DNA from 2 places in the Fictibacillus sp. 7GRE50 genome. Region 1 is predicted to be linked to the other one. Evidence: predicted binding sites of a transcription regulator. Region 1 holds the regulator's gene; the other holds the start of a gene.
What was found. The regulator LexA, encoded in region 1, represses DNA repair genes until DNA is damaged. The targets are predictions, from matches to a motif close to CGAACATATGTTCG.
Positions count from the first base shown of each region.

Region 2: the regulator LexA is predicted to act here: its motif matches at 2,877-2,890, upstream of uvrB (excinuclease ABC subunit UvrB).

Region 1 covers NZ_JACZDW010000003.1:294,151-302,721, forward strand. Annotated here, with positions in the region: gene tkt (transketolase) at 1-926, opposite strand, end outside; gene IHV12_RS12700 (HesB/YadR/YfhF family protein) at 1,100-1,384, opposite strand; gene IHV12_RS12705 (DUF896 domain-containing protein) at 1,489-1,728, opposite strand; gene IHV12_RS12710 (YneB family resolvase-like protein) at 1,789-2,433, opposite strand; gene yneA (cell division suppressor protein YneA) at 2,452-2,718, opposite strand; gene lexA (transcriptional repressor LexA) at 2,879-3,493, shown strand; partial or broken gene IHV12_RS12725 (hypothetical protein) at 3,936-4,445, shown strand; gene IHV12_RS12730 (rhodanese-like domain-containing protein) at 4,503-4,799, opposite strand; gene IHV12_RS12735 (sulfite exporter TauE/SafE family protein) at 4,893-5,735, opposite strand; gene IHV12_RS12740 (LysR family transcriptional regulator) at 5,839-6,678, shown strand; gene glnA (type I glutamate--ammonia ligase) at 6,720-8,054, opposite strand; gene IHV12_RS12750 (MerR family transcriptional regulator) at 8,128-8,529, opposite strand.
Region 2 covers NZ_JACZDW010000001.1:639,621-648,191, reverse strand. Annotated here, with positions in the region: gene IHV12_RS03260 (DUF2254 domain-containing protein) at 1-310, shown strand, start outside; gene IHV12_RS03255 (serine/threonine protein kinase) at 358-1,134, opposite strand; gene IHV12_RS03250 (hypothetical protein) at 1,180-1,365, opposite strand; gene IHV12_RS03245 (DUF2198 family protein) at 1,605-1,835, shown strand; gene IHV12_RS03240 (sulfite exporter TauE/SafE family protein) at 1,851-2,723, opposite strand; gene uvrB (excinuclease ABC subunit UvrB) at 2,965-4,956, shown strand; gene uvrA (excinuclease ABC subunit UvrA) at 4,963-7,833, shown strand; gene IHV12_RS03225 (response regulator transcription factor) at 7,894-8,571, opposite strand.

The DNA of each region.
Region 1 (8,571 bases):
GTTTGTCCTTCACTCTTCAGTTGTTCAAAATGTGATTGTACTTCTTCAGGAACATGGAAATCTTGCTCAAACGTCCATTTGTACGCTTCTTTTGTTAGTAAGATCTCATCTTTACCTAGCGGCGCTCCATGAGAAGCAGATTTTCCTGATTTATTTGGTGAACCATGTCCAATCACAGTCTTCACTTCAATTAGAGTAGGCTTGTTAAGTTCTTCACGCGCTTCTGATAGTGCTTTTTCGATCTCATCAAGATCTGTTCCATCTTCCACATAAAGGACTTGCCAGCCATAAGCTTCAAATCTTTGTTTTACACTTTCAGAGAATGAGTGATGAAGGTCACCATCCAAAGAAATATCATTTGAATCGTAAAGTACGATCATTCTACCAAGCGCAAGATGACCTGCAAGTGAAGCTGCTTCAGCAGAAACACCCTCCATAAGGTCTCCATCACCACAGATAGAATAAGTAAAGTGATCGATCACTTCATGTCCATCACGGTTATATTTTGCAGCTAAGTGACGCTCAGCCATAGCCATACCTACAGCCATCGCAATCCCTTGACCAAGCGGGCCAGTTGTTGCTTCAACACCAACCGTATGACCGAATTCTGGGTGACCTGGAGTCTTACTTCCCCATTGTCTGAAATTCTTCAGATCATCAATTGTTAATCCATATCCACTCAAATGTAGCAAGCTATATAACAACATCGATCCATGTCCTGCTGATAGTACAAAACGGTCACGGTTGAACCATTCAGGATTTGCAGGATTATGGTTCATGAATTTAGACCATAAGCTATATGCCATAGGCGCAGCACCCATCGGCATACCTGGATGCCCTGAGTTCGCTTTTTCTATGCTGTCGATAGAAAGTGTTCTTATTGTATTAATTGCTAATTCATCAATAGTTCGTGACAAAAAAATCATCCCTTCATATGTACTAAACAGTTTTGACTTTCATAATAAACGTTCAAATGCAATTAGACAAGACAAACACATTTTTAACTATAGTTATTTTACCATCTACTCATGAAAACATACAAAAACCGCCTGTTATCCTACAACTTTTTCGTTGTATTAGAACAGGCGGTTAAATTTTATTATGCAAGACCTGGTAAGTGACATGAAAAATGATCCGTATTTTCATCATAATCAAGTTTCATATTCTCAACGAACCATTTATCTTCGTTTCGAACAAAAAATCGAAGACCTTCAATCTCTTGAATGTAATCGTTCTCTTCAGGCACATCAGCGGTCACACCAAGGGAAAAACCTCCCGAGTCACCACTTCCTGCATATTTTACAAAAAGTCTTAAAGCCTCAGACGCTTCTAAAGCAATATCCTTATAAAGGTTCGCAGCTGCACTTGTAATTGAAAAAGTCAAAATATTCTCCCCTTTCAAAGTTGTTATATAACAGTATATACTAATATGTATAGATTGCAACAGAAAAAAATGCCTATTTACAGTGAGTAAATAGGCATTTCTTATTAATGTTTGAGGTTATTTTTATTATCTTTACTTCGTTTTAATTTTTCAGGTGTTACATCATCCCCGTTCGGATCAACAAAGGTCATACCATGCAAATCTTGAACGAAGGATTTACGGAAAACTTGTAAATATTCTTCTCGTAGTTTTTTTTGTTCAGCTTTTTCTGCTGATGTTAAATCTGATTGTTTAGATTTTCTAGACAGTTCATTTATACGTTGCATCTTATCTTTAGATAACATAGTAAAAACTCCTTTTTAAAGCATTCTTCACTCTATCCTACAGCAGAATGAAAGGAATTTCTAGTTATCTGTATTTTCCACATGTTCTTTATATCTTCTATGTACGGTTGCTTTAGACACATCAAAGCCCAGCCCTCTAAGCGTTAAAGCAATGTCATGAAATGTAAGCTTCATGTTCTTTAATCGTACGATTTCAGAGATTGGCACTTCCTTTTTGTCTCTGCCACCACCAGTTTGATTTTTTAAATTCTTTTGAGGTTTATACCCTTCTTTAACAGCTTTTCTCATTCCACGCTTGATCTTCATATTATGAAGCTTTCGTTGGTATTCTTCTACAGTAGACACAATATCAAGCACCATTTCGTCCGCTTCTGTTAATGTGTATTCTCCGTTATTAGAGAGCGTATAAACTTTAATGTTGTATTTGATCAACTGATGAAGTAATGCCATCTTAGCTTTTCCTCTGCCTAAACGAGTATCATCTTGTACAAGAAGGCACTGAAACTCTCCATCCCTTGCAAGATCTAATATATTTAGCAACTCTTCTCGATCTAAAGAGAAACCACTTGCTTTTTCACGGTAACAATTCACAACTTCAAATTTAAATTGTAGTGCTAACTTCTTTAGTTCCGCTTCTTGTCTTTCTAATGAAGTTATTTGTTCATCTTTATCTGTACTAACTCTGGAGTAAATGATTGCTTTCATTGTTTAAAACCCGCTTTTTTATTTATTGACTGGTATGATTACTTTCTGACCTGGAAAAACAGCTGCCGCATTTACACTGTTCTTCTTTTCGACCCATTTTATAAATTCCCAATTGGAATAATGGTGTTTGGCATTATACTCTTCAGAAAGACTCCACAGTGAGTCCCCCTCCTGTATGGTTACTTCGATATATTGAGCTTCTTGTGAGGCAAGATTTGATAACGTAAAAAATATACCACCTAACAACCCTAAAAATACAATAACATGCATTGTCCCTTGTTTCATTGTGATATCCCCTTTCAACAAACGTTTGTTCGCATCTCTTACATTCATAATAACTGGAACGTTTGTTCGGTGTCAACTATTTTTTCGAACTTATGTTTGTATCTCTTAATTCTCCATGATATACTTTTTATAGATAAAAAATTCGGTGAGGTGCTAAAAAATGACTAAATTATCCAGACGACAATTGGATATATTGGCTTTCATAAAAGAGGAAGTATCACAAAAAGGGTATCCGCCTTCAGTTCGTGAAATCGGAGAGGCAGTTGGCCTTGCATCAAGCTCTACCGTTCACGGACATTTAGCAAGACTTGAAAAAAAGGGGCTTATAAGGCGAGATCCAACAAAGCCAAGAGCAATTGAAGTATTAGGTCTAGAAGACAACATCCCTTCTGTTCGTTCTGTTTCAATCCCTGTGATCGGTAAAGTTACGGCAGGTCTTCCAATCAGTGCAGTTGAGAACGTAGAAGAATACTTCCCTCTACCTGAGCACGTTGTTGGGGACGAGAACGTATTCATGTTATCTGTTGTTGGTGATAGTATGATTGAAGCAGGAATTTTCAATAGGGACTTAGTTGTTGTAAAACAGCAGCCTACAGCAAATAATGGAGATATCATCGTAGCTATGACCGATGAAGATGAAGCGACCGTAAAAAGATTCTTCAAAGAAAGAAACCATATCCGCTTGCAACCTGAAAATTCATCGATGGAACCGATCATCTTACAGAGCTGTACGATTTTAGGTAAAGTAATCGGCGTATACCGAAGTATTCATTAATCTAATAATTCTGAATTTTCCTTAGAAGAAGTATCTAATTGACTAGATACTTCTTTTTTTCGTCCTATTACTTTACTAATTCATAGATTAATAATACTTTTAAAAGATCATTCATAGGCACTCCGGTACTCGACTAATGAAGGATTAGTTCTATTAATTGACTGAATATTAAGTCTTTTTATCCATTTACATATTATACCTAAATAGTTTAAATTGGCAATGTAACGAGGTTAACCAAAACTCCTTTGCTCTTCGTTTAACTTTAATCATTTTAATAACAATCGTATGAATTGATAGGAGGTGATCGAAGGGAGGACAAGTGTTATTATTTCAGAATAAAAAATTACGAATAATGGGAGTGAGAATAATGCGCAAAAAACTATATCTTTATATGATTTGTTTTGCTCTTGCCGCAGTAGTATTTTCACCTAAGACATATGCAGAAAAAGAGTATACGATTAAGTCATTTGACTACGTGAATGTGGACGGTAAAGCTGTCGAATCTAATGCTTTTAAGCTACTAGATGATCACATCAAAGTGACTATGGTACTTCCAAAACAGAATAAGAGCGGCGATTGGTTGGCATATGGATTCACAAACATGAAAGAATTAAATGCCTATATCGAAAAGGACAAGCTTAAACAACAAAAGAAAATCGATACGATGGGTACAGGTGCTTGTTGTACAGACTTTTATGAGAACAAGAACAAAGGTGGCGCCTACATTTATTGGAGAGACGGTTTTAAGAACCTCCCTTCAAGCTGGAATGATAGAATCTCATCACTAAGCACTGCATCACCTTCATCAAGCTACTCGACCACGCTCTGGCAGCATACTTCATCACAAGGCTATGGAAAAGGAGTCTTATTTAAGCACTCTGATTGGTATGGTAAGACTGCAAACATGGCATCTGACTGGAACAATATTGCATCCGCTATCGAGATCAAATGATTTTAAAACCCCTGACTTCTTATGCTGTCAGGGGTTTTGTTTCTAAGTAGTATAAAGTTATTCAGTGTTCCCTTCCCATTCTTCCATACCACCTACCATATTGATCACATTAAAACCGTAGCTTTGAAGAAGCTTATATGCCCGACTGCTTCTACCTCCAGAACGACAAACTAATACGTACTCTTTAGATTTGTCCAATTCATGTATACGAAACTCTAACAAACCTAGTGGGATATTCATGGTTGTTGGTATTTTTCCTTCTTTCACTTCAGATGTTTCACGAACATCAATCATATGAAGAGATTGCCCTTCTTTTAATTTTTTCTCAAGTTCTTTAGCCGTTAACTGTTTCACTCTCTATTCCTCCTATACATGTGACCGCAATATACCCTGATGGGGTATATTGTCAAGGTGTTCCTCTCTCCCAAATGTCAGAAGCCAATCTCATTAAGCTCTTAATAATCGAGAAACTTTGTTATACAATAGTACGATAAAGAATAGTCCTACCGCTGTGAGTAACAGTCCAAGAGACAATATCGTTAAAGATAACATTTTAAAAACTACACTCAATGCGACTACAATATAAAAGAGAGCAAGCATTTCTTTCACCCTATCTTCAGAAAACTTCTTCAAATTGAAGATACCAAATGGAGTACCAATAAGTGCTCCGACGATCAGTAGCAAACCGTGGCGATAATCCATTTCTGCTCCTCCATACACATAAGATCCGATTCCAGAGATCACAATAATCGAAGCTGCCGCAATACTTGTACCGATTGCTTTATTGAGTTCAATACCAACTTTCTTTGTAAGTAATGGTGTCATCACGAAACCACCACTAACCCCCATAAGTGATGATATGATTCCTGTAAACAAACCAATTAATGGAATCCAAGACTTTCCCCTCTCTTTTCTAACAGATTGTTTATTGGTTAAAAATTGAAGTGCGAACCAGCTCAAGATCAGAACATATACAGTTGAAATAACCGTTGATGCTCCATTTATTTTTTCGAGCCAATGTACGATTGGCACAGTTGAAACAGCCCCTATTACCCCGAATAATCCGAGTATACACGCCAAACGAACGTTTACATTTTTCATTTTTATGTGAGATAGTGTGCCCGTAACTGTTGAGCCCAATGTCAACATTAAAGAGAGTATAATGGCTCCGCTAGGTTCGTAACCAAGTACTAAAAGGACAGGAGTCAGTATAATACCCCCGCCAATCCCAAAAAAACCGGAGATAACACCGATTGCTGCTCCACCAATAATAAACAAAAGCCACTCCATTTCATAACACTTCCTTCCTCCTTTAATTGTAACTTCAGTTAATTTATAATAAAAATGAATAAATATTATTGGAACCATTACGAATCTTAATGGAGGAATCATTATGCAATTAGATTGGATCAGAAGTTTTGTGACACTTGCTCACCTAAAACATTTTACAAAAACAAGCGAATTCCTAAACCTATCTCAACCCACTATAAGCGTCCACATCAGAAAGCTAGAGGATTATTTAGGTTTGAAGCTTATTCAAAGGTCTGGAATGAATCAATCTTTTGAATTAACAAACGCTGGGGTACAAGTATTCGAACAAGGTAAGAAAATGTTAGAAATATCAAGAACGATTGAATCAATAAAAGAAAAAAATGAAGAAATTCTACTCCGAATCGGAGCAACACATACCGTAAGCGACGTATTATTACCAGACTTCGTAAAGAAGATAAAGTTACTCTATCCATTTATCCGTCTAAAGCTCATGATTCATAATCACGAACAAATAGTCGAGGAATTACAAAAGAAGAAGATTGATATAGCTTTAGTTGAAGGAACAAGTGGATTAGATCCTTTTCAGGTAGAAGTAGTCAGCAGAGATGAGCTGCGCTTTTATGCACAGCATAAAATGTCTATTGAAAACTCTCCACTTATTCTTAGAGAGAAAGGATCTGGTACAAGGGAATATGCTGATCAACTTCTGCGTTCCGAAAGAATTGAACCGACGGAGATCATTGAAGCAAGCAGTCATTATTTGATTAAACAGTTAGCTGTTAGAGGACTTGGCATTGGATTTCTATCCTATTGGATGGTTAAGGATGAAGTATCAGAAGGAAAGCTTGTCCCACTCGATCCACATGTTGTTTATCGTCCCTTTTATGCGGTATATGCTGAAGAGTACGCCTCAGGGACCATTTACTCAGAAGTATTGAAGCTACTTCGGAAATTTTCTTAAGAACAAAAAAACCCCTGATAATGATATCAGGGGTAATCCTTTTAGTACATGCTCATATATTGTTCGCGTTCCCAAGGGTGAACTTGTGTACGGAACATATCCCACTCGATCTCTTTCGCTTCAATGAAGTGCTCTGTAGCATGTGCTCCTAGAGCTGTTGTAAGAACTTCGTTTTTGCTGAATAGAGTTAGGGCTTCTTTTAATGTTGCTGGAAGATCTTTGATTCCTTCTGCTTCGCGCTCTTCTTTATCCATCACATAGATGTTTCTATCGATTGGCTTTGGAGCGTTTAGCTTGTTCTTGATTCCATCAAGACCTGCTGCAAGCAATACTGCCATAGCAAGATAAGGGTTAGCCGTTGGGTCAACGCTTCTTACCTCAATACGAGTACTGATGCCGCGAGAAGCTGGAATACGAATAAGCGGGCTTCTGTTTTGCATAGACCATGCAACGTAACAAGGCGCTTCGTAACCAGGTACAAGACGCTTATAAGAGTTTACAGTCGGGTTCGTGATCGCTGTAAAATCTTGTGCATGCTTTAAGATACCTGCTAGGAAATGCATTGCTGTTTCGCTTAATCCTGTTTCAGATTTTGCATCATAAAACACGTTTTCTCCATCTTTGAATAGAGACATATTTGCGTGCATACCTGATCCGTTCACACCGAACAATGGTTTAGCCATGAATGTTGCATGAAGACCATGTTTACGTGCGATTGTTTTTACAGCTAACTTAAACGTTTGAATGTTATCACAAGTGCTTACTGCATCAGCATATTTAAAATCGATCTCATGCTGTCCAGGTGCTACTTCATGGTGAGAAGCTTCGATTTCAAAGCCCATATCTTCAAGTTCTAAAACGATATCTCTACGGCAGTTTTCACCAAGGTCAGTTGGAGCTAAGTCGAAATATCCACCTTTATCGTTTAGTTCTAGAGTCGGCTCACCCTTCTCGTCATTCTTGAATAAGAAGAATTCTGGTTCAGGTCCAATATTGAAATCAGAGAAACCTAGGTCTTCCATCTCTTTTAATACGCGCTTTAAGATTCCACGAGGATCTCCATCAAACGGATTTCCGTCAGGCATGAAAATGTCACAGATCAAACGTGCAACTTTGCCTTTTTCAGAAGTCCATGGGAAGATCATGAATGTATCTAAATCAGGATAAAGATTCATATCTGATTCTTCTATTCGAACGAATCCTTCAATAGAAGATCCGTCAAACATCATCTTGTTCTCTAAAGCTTTTTCAAGTTGACCAATCGGAATCTCAACATTTTTGATAACACCCAATAAATCAGTAAATTGCAAACGGATAAATCTTACGTTTTCTTCTTTTACCATTCTTAAGATATCTTCTTTAGTGTACTTAGACAAATCTTTCTCCTCCTTTAAATATAAAGCGCCTGGTTATGGCGATTGTTCACATCGTAAGTATTATTAAATGATTTTAATGAAAAAACCTGGATAGTTCGCCTTGAATCAATGAGGTTTTTCCATGTCTGCCAGCATGAATCAATTCCCTTTTTAACCTGCGATGAAGCGCAGATTCGGAAATTTGTTGAACACCTTGCACATTCGGCTGGTTCTTAATTAATTCTGCTGCCTGTTCATTTAGCTCAAAGACTCGTTTGATACCGGCTAAATTCACACCTTGTTCAAGAAGTGCTTTGATCTCAAGAAGTTTATCAACATCATTAAATGAGAATAAACGACGGTTCCCTTCAGTTCGTGCAGGATGAATAAGATCATGCTCTTCGTAATAACGAATCTGACGAGCTGATAGTTCAGTCAGCTGCATGACGATGCTGATGGGGAACAAAGGTAAGTTCCTACGATTCATATCGTTCATATTGCCTACCTCCTTTCAACTTCTTTTTATATCTTATGTCAC
Region 2 (8,571 bases), on a different contig from region 1:
CGTTTTACAAGAACGAGATTTTAGCCATTATTTATACAATGCTTTTGGATACATTCGTCACTATGCAAAAGATAATGTGATAGTATGTACGGAAATACTGAAGGTTCTTGATCTGATGGCAAAATCTCTAAATAAGCGTGATTATAATGCAGTCTGGGAATTCGGGATTTTAACCGCAAGCGGGTTAGAAAATCAATTCTTATTTGCTTTAGATTATCAACAATTTCATCGAGCGCTGCAGAATCTTTCCGTGACGACAAATCATGAAAAAGAGTATGAGGATTTCTTATTTAAAAGTAAACAACCGTAGATGCAGCTATAGAATATGAAAAAGCCCGGTTTAAGTACCGAGCTTTTTTATATGGAGCGCAATGCTTTTTGAACGTCCGATGCCGAATGAAACGGCTCGTCAAGTTGAAGCATTTTTCGAAGAACATATTTAAGTGAGGATGAAATTTCTAACTCTTCTTCCCAGCTCGCCTCTTTCTTCGTTTGGGGCACGTAAGTTGAGTAAAGAAGAAACAAGGCAAAATGACCGAGAGCAAACAGGTCGCTTTCCACTTTAACAGCCCGCATCCGAAGTTTCTCCGGATGATCATGGGGCTCTTCAATCTCATGGTCTATGTCTGATAAATAACAAGCAAGTCCAAAATCAATCACGATCAGTGTTTTATTACGTTGAATGATATTTGGAATACGAAGGTCTCGATGTATGATCCCTTTCTGGTGAAAGCGTTCAGTAATAGTTAAAAGCTCTAGCAATATCGTAATCGTTTCTTTTTCGTCGAATGTTTGATTATCACGAAAAATTAGATCTTCGAATGTATCTCCCTTGATCCATTCCATAGCGATAAAGTGACCTTGTTCATCTTGAAAGGTATTCAATAGCTTCGGTACAGGGTGTTTCTGCAGCGCTTCTAAAATTTGAGACTCTCTTTGGAAAGAAAGAAGACCTGTTGTGGTCTTTGCTTTAGTGTTCCGAAGCTGTTTTAGTACGATGATCTCATCTGTATGCGTATCAAGTGCTAGGTACGTAATACCGTAACTACCCATTCCTAGAACTTCTTGAATAAGATATTGATCATGAACAAGGTTTCTAGCTTTAATAGGTCTGTCCCAAAACGTTCTTTGCATACCTTTCCATAGTTCAGCTATCATGTTGTTTGAATGCTACTCAGATCAGGAGCTAAAGAAGCTGCTTCTCTTTTTCTTTTTATAATGCTTGTGTCCATATCCACCATAATGCTTCTTGCCAAAATCACTGCTGCTGTATTTCTTGTAGCTTTTCTTATATTTGTAGCCTGAGCTGCTGTACCTCTTATGGCTGCTTTGACCTAATAGTGATTTTAATAGTTTCTTTAACATGAAAAATCATCTCCTTTGAAAATCCTTGTTAATCATATTCGTCCTTTTCAAGCATTATCCTACTGTACGTACTTTTAAACAAAAAGTTTCAAAGAGAAGGGGTCTGACCCCAAACAATTTATTTCCCGCAACAATTTCCTTGTTTTTGTCTAGTGAGTTTTGTTAAATTTAGAGAGGTATAATAGAACGTTTACAAAAGTTATGTTTTTTGGTGTTCAAGGAGAGGGGTTCTTCGTTTCATGTCGGAGTATATTGTCGCAGCTTTATTGCCGTTTGGTCTACAGCTGCTATTTAATAGAGTGTTGTTTACTAAGTACTTACCTTTAGCGATTACTGTTGTTATCTTAATTTTTGGTTTTGATGGCTTGAATCAACCGTTGCCTCTCCAAATCGTTGCCTTAATATCTACGATCATAGGCTTCTTACTGGGACTTAAAATTTATAACAAACAAAAAAGAAAAGTAAGATAAAAAAAGACGTCACCTTCACGAGGTAGACGTCTTTCTTTTTGTATGAGTGATCGTTTCTTTTAAGAAAAGTACGAGCATGGATAGCACATATAGTGTAATGATACCTAGACCAGCTTTATCAAGATGAACGAGCTTCAGTACTACTGAGCTTAAGATCGTGATGTATAGAGCACCTAGATATTTTTGAATCTGTTCGCTGGAATAGATGGTTGTGAGCTTTGCACCTAGTTGAGTCCCGACCAACGCCCCTAAAATAAGCAGGAGGCCAAGTTTATAATCAATCTGTACACTTGATGCGTACGTTAAGAAACCAGCACTTACGATGAAAAACACACTGACTAAGCTCGTCCCAACTGCTTTTCTAGAAGGGAACTTCATTAATGAAATGAGCATTGGAACCATTACAAATCCTCCGCCGACTCCTAATGTCGTAGAAATGAATCCTCCTGTAAATCCAATAAAGACTGCTTTCGGCCAAGAGAAATAGATCTCAGTAGTGCTTTGCTCTATATTCTTGCGTTTTGTTTGCTTATAAAGCAGGGAAAGAGCAAAGTAGGCAAGAAGAACAATATAAAATATTGGGATGATCGTATCGTCGTAACCCATCTTCTCTAACCATACTACAAGTGGATGAGCGACCTGTGTGGCAACGATTCCTACAATTCCTAAAACAGCAGCAGTTTTCCATATAATATTCTTAAATCTAAGATGAGCAGCAACGCCTGAAACACTTGTCCCGATTGAGTACATAAGACTCGTCCCGATCGCTGAAAGAGGCGGGAGACCGAACAAGATTAGAACAGGTGTCAGAATAAAGCCACCACCTATTCCGAAAATACCTGAAAAGATGCCGATGCATAAACCTAGCAGTATATAAAAAAACTCCATTTTAAAACTCCTTTAAAAGGGACACACCTTTTACAATTTTTCCGAAAGCCTTGGTAATGCTAGCGGGAAATGGGGTCAGACCCCACACAATTTATTTCCCAACAAGCGCCTACCTTTAAGTATAACACTTTACTTTCCTTCCAGAAACTTCTGCGAATATTTGTTCGTAATTATTAGGTTTTTGGATAGGGGCTGTGCTATAATTTGAGTAACCAGAATTTAGGAACGGAGGTTCGGTTTTGTGAGTCAAAGTCAATTGTTCGAAATCAAATCAAACTATCAGCCACAAGGGGATCAGCCCGCAGCGATCCAACATCTTGTGAACAATATAAACGCAGGAAAGAAGAGTATGACCCTGCTTGGTGCGACCGGAACAGGGAAGACGTTTACGGTATCCAACGTTATTCAGGAAGTAAACAAACCGACTCTTGTTATTGCTCATAACAAAACATTAGCCGGACAGCTTTACAGTGAGTTGAAAGAATTTTTTCCGAACAACGCAGTTGAGTATTTTGTATCGTATTACGATTATTATCAGCCAGAAGCATACATCGCACATTCTGATACGTATATCGAAAAAGATGCAAGCATTAATGATGAGATCGATAAACTTCGCCACTCGGCTACTTCATCACTTTTTGAACGCAAAGACGTTATTATTGTGGCCAGCGTATCGTGTATTTATGGTCTAGGTTCACCTGAAGAATATAAAGACATGGTGATCTCCTTAAGAGAAGGAATGGAGAAAGACCGTGATCAGCTTTTACGTGATCTCGTAGATGTTCAATACAACCGAAATGATATTAACTTTACTCGAGGTACGTTCCGAGTTAGAGGAGATGTCGTGGAAATCTTCCCAGCCTCACGCGACGAACATTGTCTTCGTGTGGAGTTTTTTGGTGATGAGATCGACCGCATCACTGAAGTGGACGCACTAACAGGGGAAATTCTTGGTGAACGTAAACACGTTGCCATTTTTCCGGCTTCCCACTTCGTAACACGTGAAGAGAAGATGAAGGTAGCAATCAAGCGAATTGAAGCTGAACTGGAAGATCGTCTAAAAGAATTGAATGAAGCGGGAAAACTTTTAGAAGCACAGCGTCTCGAACAGCGTACAAGGTACGACCTGGAGATGATGGCGGAAATGGGATTCTGTTCAGGAATCGAGAACTACTCTGTTCATCTGACTCTAAGACCATTAGGTTCAACGCCTTACACACTTCTAGACTATTTTCCGGATGATTCATTGATTGTCATCGATGAGTCCCATGTTACTCTCCCGCAGATTCGTGGAATGTTTAATGGAGACCAAGCGAGAAAAGGCGTCCTTGTCGATCATGGATTCCGACTGCCTTCCGCAAAAGATAACCGTCCGTTAACGTTCGATGAATTTGAGCGTTATACTAAGTTTCAGCACATTTACGTATCAGCAACACCTGGTCCTTATGAGCTCGAGCATGCACCTGATCCGGTCGAGCAGATTATTCGTCCAACAGGGCTCTTAGATCCTACACTAGAAGTTCGTCCGATCAAAGGTCAGATCGATGATTTACTAGGTGAGATCAACGAAAGAATTGAGAAAAATGAACGAGTTCTTGTTACTACCTTAACGAAAAAGATGTCTGAAGATCTTACCGATTATTTTGTAGAACTCGGCATAAAAGTTCGTTATCTGCATTCAGAAATTAAGACGTTAGAACGGATTCAGATCATACGCGATCTGCGTCTTGGTGTTTTTGATGTACTCGTCGGTATTAATTTGCTGCGAGAAGGGTTAGATATTCCTGAAGTTTCTCTCGTTGCCATTTTAGATGCAGATAAAGAAGGTTTCTTACGTTCAGAACGCTCTCTTATTCAAACGATCGGTCGTGCTGCTCGTAACTCAAACGGTCACGTTATTATGTATGGAGATAAGATTACAAAGTCCATGCAGATCGCGATTGATGAGACGCAGCGCAGACGTCAGAAACAGATGGAACACAACGAAAAGCATGGAATCACGCCGACAACGATTAAAAAAGAAGTGCGTGATGTGATTCGTGCGACTCAAGCTGCCGAAGATACAGAAACGTATACAAGTTCAAAAGCTCCTAAGCAAAAGATGAGCAAGAAAGATCGCGAAGCGTTTATCGAACGTATGGAAAAAGAGATGAAGGATGCTGCAAAGAACCTTCAGTTCGAGCGTGCAGCAGAGCTTCGTGACCTCATTCTTGAGTTAAAAGCGGAAGGATGATAGCAGTTGGCTACCAATCAAAACATAATTGTAAAGGGTGCTAGAGCCCATAATTTAAAGAATATAGATATTACGATCCCGCGTGATAAGCTGGTTGTTTTAACTGGCTTATCTGGTTCGGGTAAATCTTCACTTGCTTTCGATACGATTTATGCAGAAGGACAGCGCCGTTACGTTGAATCTCTTTCTGCTTATGCCCGTCAGTTTCTCGGACAGATGGACAAGCCGGATGTAGACTCAATCGAAGGTCTGTCACCTGCTATTTCGATCGATCAAAAAACAACAAGCCGTAACCCTCGCTCAACAGTAGGTACGGTTACAGAAATCTATGACTATCTTCGACTTTTATTCGCACGTATCGGTCGACCGGTATGTCCAGTTCATAACGTAGAGATCACCTCTCAAACGATTGAACAAATGGTAGACCGGATTTTAGAATATCCTGAACGTACAAAGCTCCAAATTTTAGCTCCTGTTGTTTCCGGTCGAAAGGGAGAACACGTTAAAGCGCTTGAAGATATTAAGAAACAAGGGTATGTTCGTGTTCGAATCGACGGTGAGATGCGTGAGATCTCTGAGGAAATTAAGCTTGAGAAAAATAAAAAACATACGATTGAAATCGTGATCGACCGTATCGTCGTAAAAGAAGGAGTCGCTACTCGTCTGGCTGACTCTCTTGAGGCGGCACTCAACCTTGGTGGTGGAAGTGTAGTCGTTGATGTGATGGAAGAAGAGGAGCTTCTATTCTCTCAAAACCATGCTTGTCCTCATTGCGGATTTTCGATTGGTGAACTAGAACCTCGTTTGTTTTCATTTAACAGTCCATTCGGGGCGTGCTCTTCGTGTGATGGCTTAGGAGTAAAACTCGAAGTAGATCCAGAGCTTGTTATTCCAGATTGGAGTCGTACTTTACGAGACAGCGCCATCGCACCTTGGGAACCGATTAGCTCGCAGTATTATCCGCAGCTTCTTGAAAGTATCTGTAACCACTTTGGTATTGATATGGATGTACCCGTTGAATCTCTGCCAAAAGATCAGATGGATAAAATTTTAAACGGAAGTAAAGAGTATCTTACATTCACGTATAAAAATGATTTCGGTCAAGTACGTAAAAATGAGATTCAATTTGAAGGCGTATTAGGCAACATTCAGCGCAGATATCGTGAAACGAGTTCAGATTATATTCGTGAGCAGATGGAAGGATATATGGCACAAAAGCCATGTCCGACTTGTAAAGGACATCGTCTGAAAAAAGAAGCTCTTTCTGTTTTAATTAACGGAAGACATATCGGTGAAACGACTGCTCTTTCCATAACAGAAGCAAAGAACTTCTTCGATAACCTCGATCTGACGAATAAAGAACGTGCAATAGCGAAGCTGATTCTCCGCGAAATCGTGGATCGTTCAGGTTTCTTGATCAATGTTGGACTAGACTATTTAACGCTAAGCCGAGCGGCTGGTACGCTATCTGGTGGTGAAGCACAGCGTATTCGTCTTGCGACTCAAGTGGGGTCACGTTTGATGGGCGTTCTTTATATTCTTGATGAGCCGTCAATCGGCCTTCATCAGAGAGATAATGACCGACTGATTAGAACACTCGAAGAAATGCGTTCTCTTGGAAATACGCTGATCGTCGTTGAGCATGATGAAGATACGATGCTAGCAGCAGATTATGTCATCGATATCGGTCCTGGTGCCGGTGCACATGGTGGTGTGATCACATCACAAGGTACACCACAAGAGATTATGGAAGACCCAGCTTCACTAACAGGGCAATACCTGTCAGGTAAGAAGTTTATTCCTCTTCCAAAAGAAAGACGTAAGCCAGATGGAAGATATATTGAAGTAAAAGGTGCAACAGAAAACAACTTAAAGAACGTTTCTGCTAAGATCCCATTAGGGTTGTTTACAGGAGTGACAGGTGTGTCTGGTTCTGGTAAGAGTACCCTCGTCAATGAGATCCTGCACAAAGCACTTGCACAAAAGCTGCACCGTGCAAAGGACAAGCCTGGTGCACATAAGTCGATTAAGGGTCTAGAACATATCGATAAAGTTATTGATATCGACCAATCCCCAATTGGCAGAACGCCACGATCAAATCCAGCAACATATACGGGAGTATTTGATGATATTCGTGATGTGTTTGCATCAACGAATGAAGCAAAGGTACGTGGTTATAAAAAGGGACGTTTTTCTTTCAATGTAAAAGGTGGACGATGTGAAGCATGCCGTGGAGATGGAATCATAAAAATTGAGATGCATTTCTTGCCGGATGTATACGTACCATGTGAAGTTTGTCATGGTAAACGTTATAACAGAGAAACGCTAGAAGTGAAGTATAAAGGGAAAAACATCGCTGACATCTTAGATATGACGGTGGAAGATTCAGTTGAGTTCTTTGCTAATATTCCTAAGATCAATCGGAAGCTTCAGACTATTCTTGATGTAGGGCTTGGTTATATTAAACTTGGTCAATCGGCTACCACTCTTTCTGGGGGAGAAGCACAGCGTGTGAAGCTCGCGTCACAGCTTCATAAGCGTTCTACGGGGAAAACGATCTACATTTTAGATGAACCTACAACTGGTCTTCACGTAGATGATATTTCTCGTTTGCTAGTCGTTCTTCAAAGACTTGTTGATAACGGAGATTCTGTACTTGTTATTGAGCATAATCTTGATGTCATCAAACAGTGTGATCATTTAGTCGACCTTGGACCTGAAGGTGGGGACAAGGGCGGTATGATCGTTGGTGCAGGTACACCAGAGGAGTTAGCTGAAATTGAAGCTTCTCACACCGGTCGTTATCTTGCTCCAATCTTAAAACGTGATAAGAAACGTATGACTGGAAAGATTAAAGAAAAAGAAACAATTAAATAGACTATTAAACAATAGGTTATTAAAGAAAGGAGGGTGTATAATATCACCCTCCTTTTTTTATTAAAAGAGATGAGTTGGAAGGAAAGGAACAATCCCATTGATCCAACCATTTTGATAAGCTTTAATTACTGCTGAAGTCCTGTCCTTAACGGTTAGTTTTTTTAGAAGTGATGCGACGTGATTTTTTATGGTGTTCTCACTGAGGAAGATAGATTGAGAAATTTCCCTGTTACTCATACCGATTGAAAGCAATTCAAGAACTTCCCACTCTCTTTCAGTAAGGAGTTCTTGAGGTCGGGGTGGTAATAAAGGTTTTTTTAATAGAATGTACTCTTCCCATATCAAGAACGAGATCGCTTGTGGCATATATTTTTGCCCACAAAATAGTAGGGTGATTGCGTGCATCATGAGACTCGGATCCATATTTTTTAGAAGGACCCCGTGAATGTTAAATGTAAGACATTCTAAAAGCAATGAAGCTTGTTGGTCGATGCTTGGAACAAAGAGAACAACTCTAACATCTTGCTTCATAAAATGCTGAATCATCTCAACAACATTGAAATGCTTAATCCCCAGGTCAATAAAAACGATATCAATGTTTTTGGCTAATTTATAAAGTGGATTATGTTTATGACTTTCTATGGATGTGATAAAAATTTCATCCATTTCTCTTAAAAGCATGTGCTGCAGTGAGTCTTTAAAGATTCTATCATCATCAATCACTAATATATGAATCAT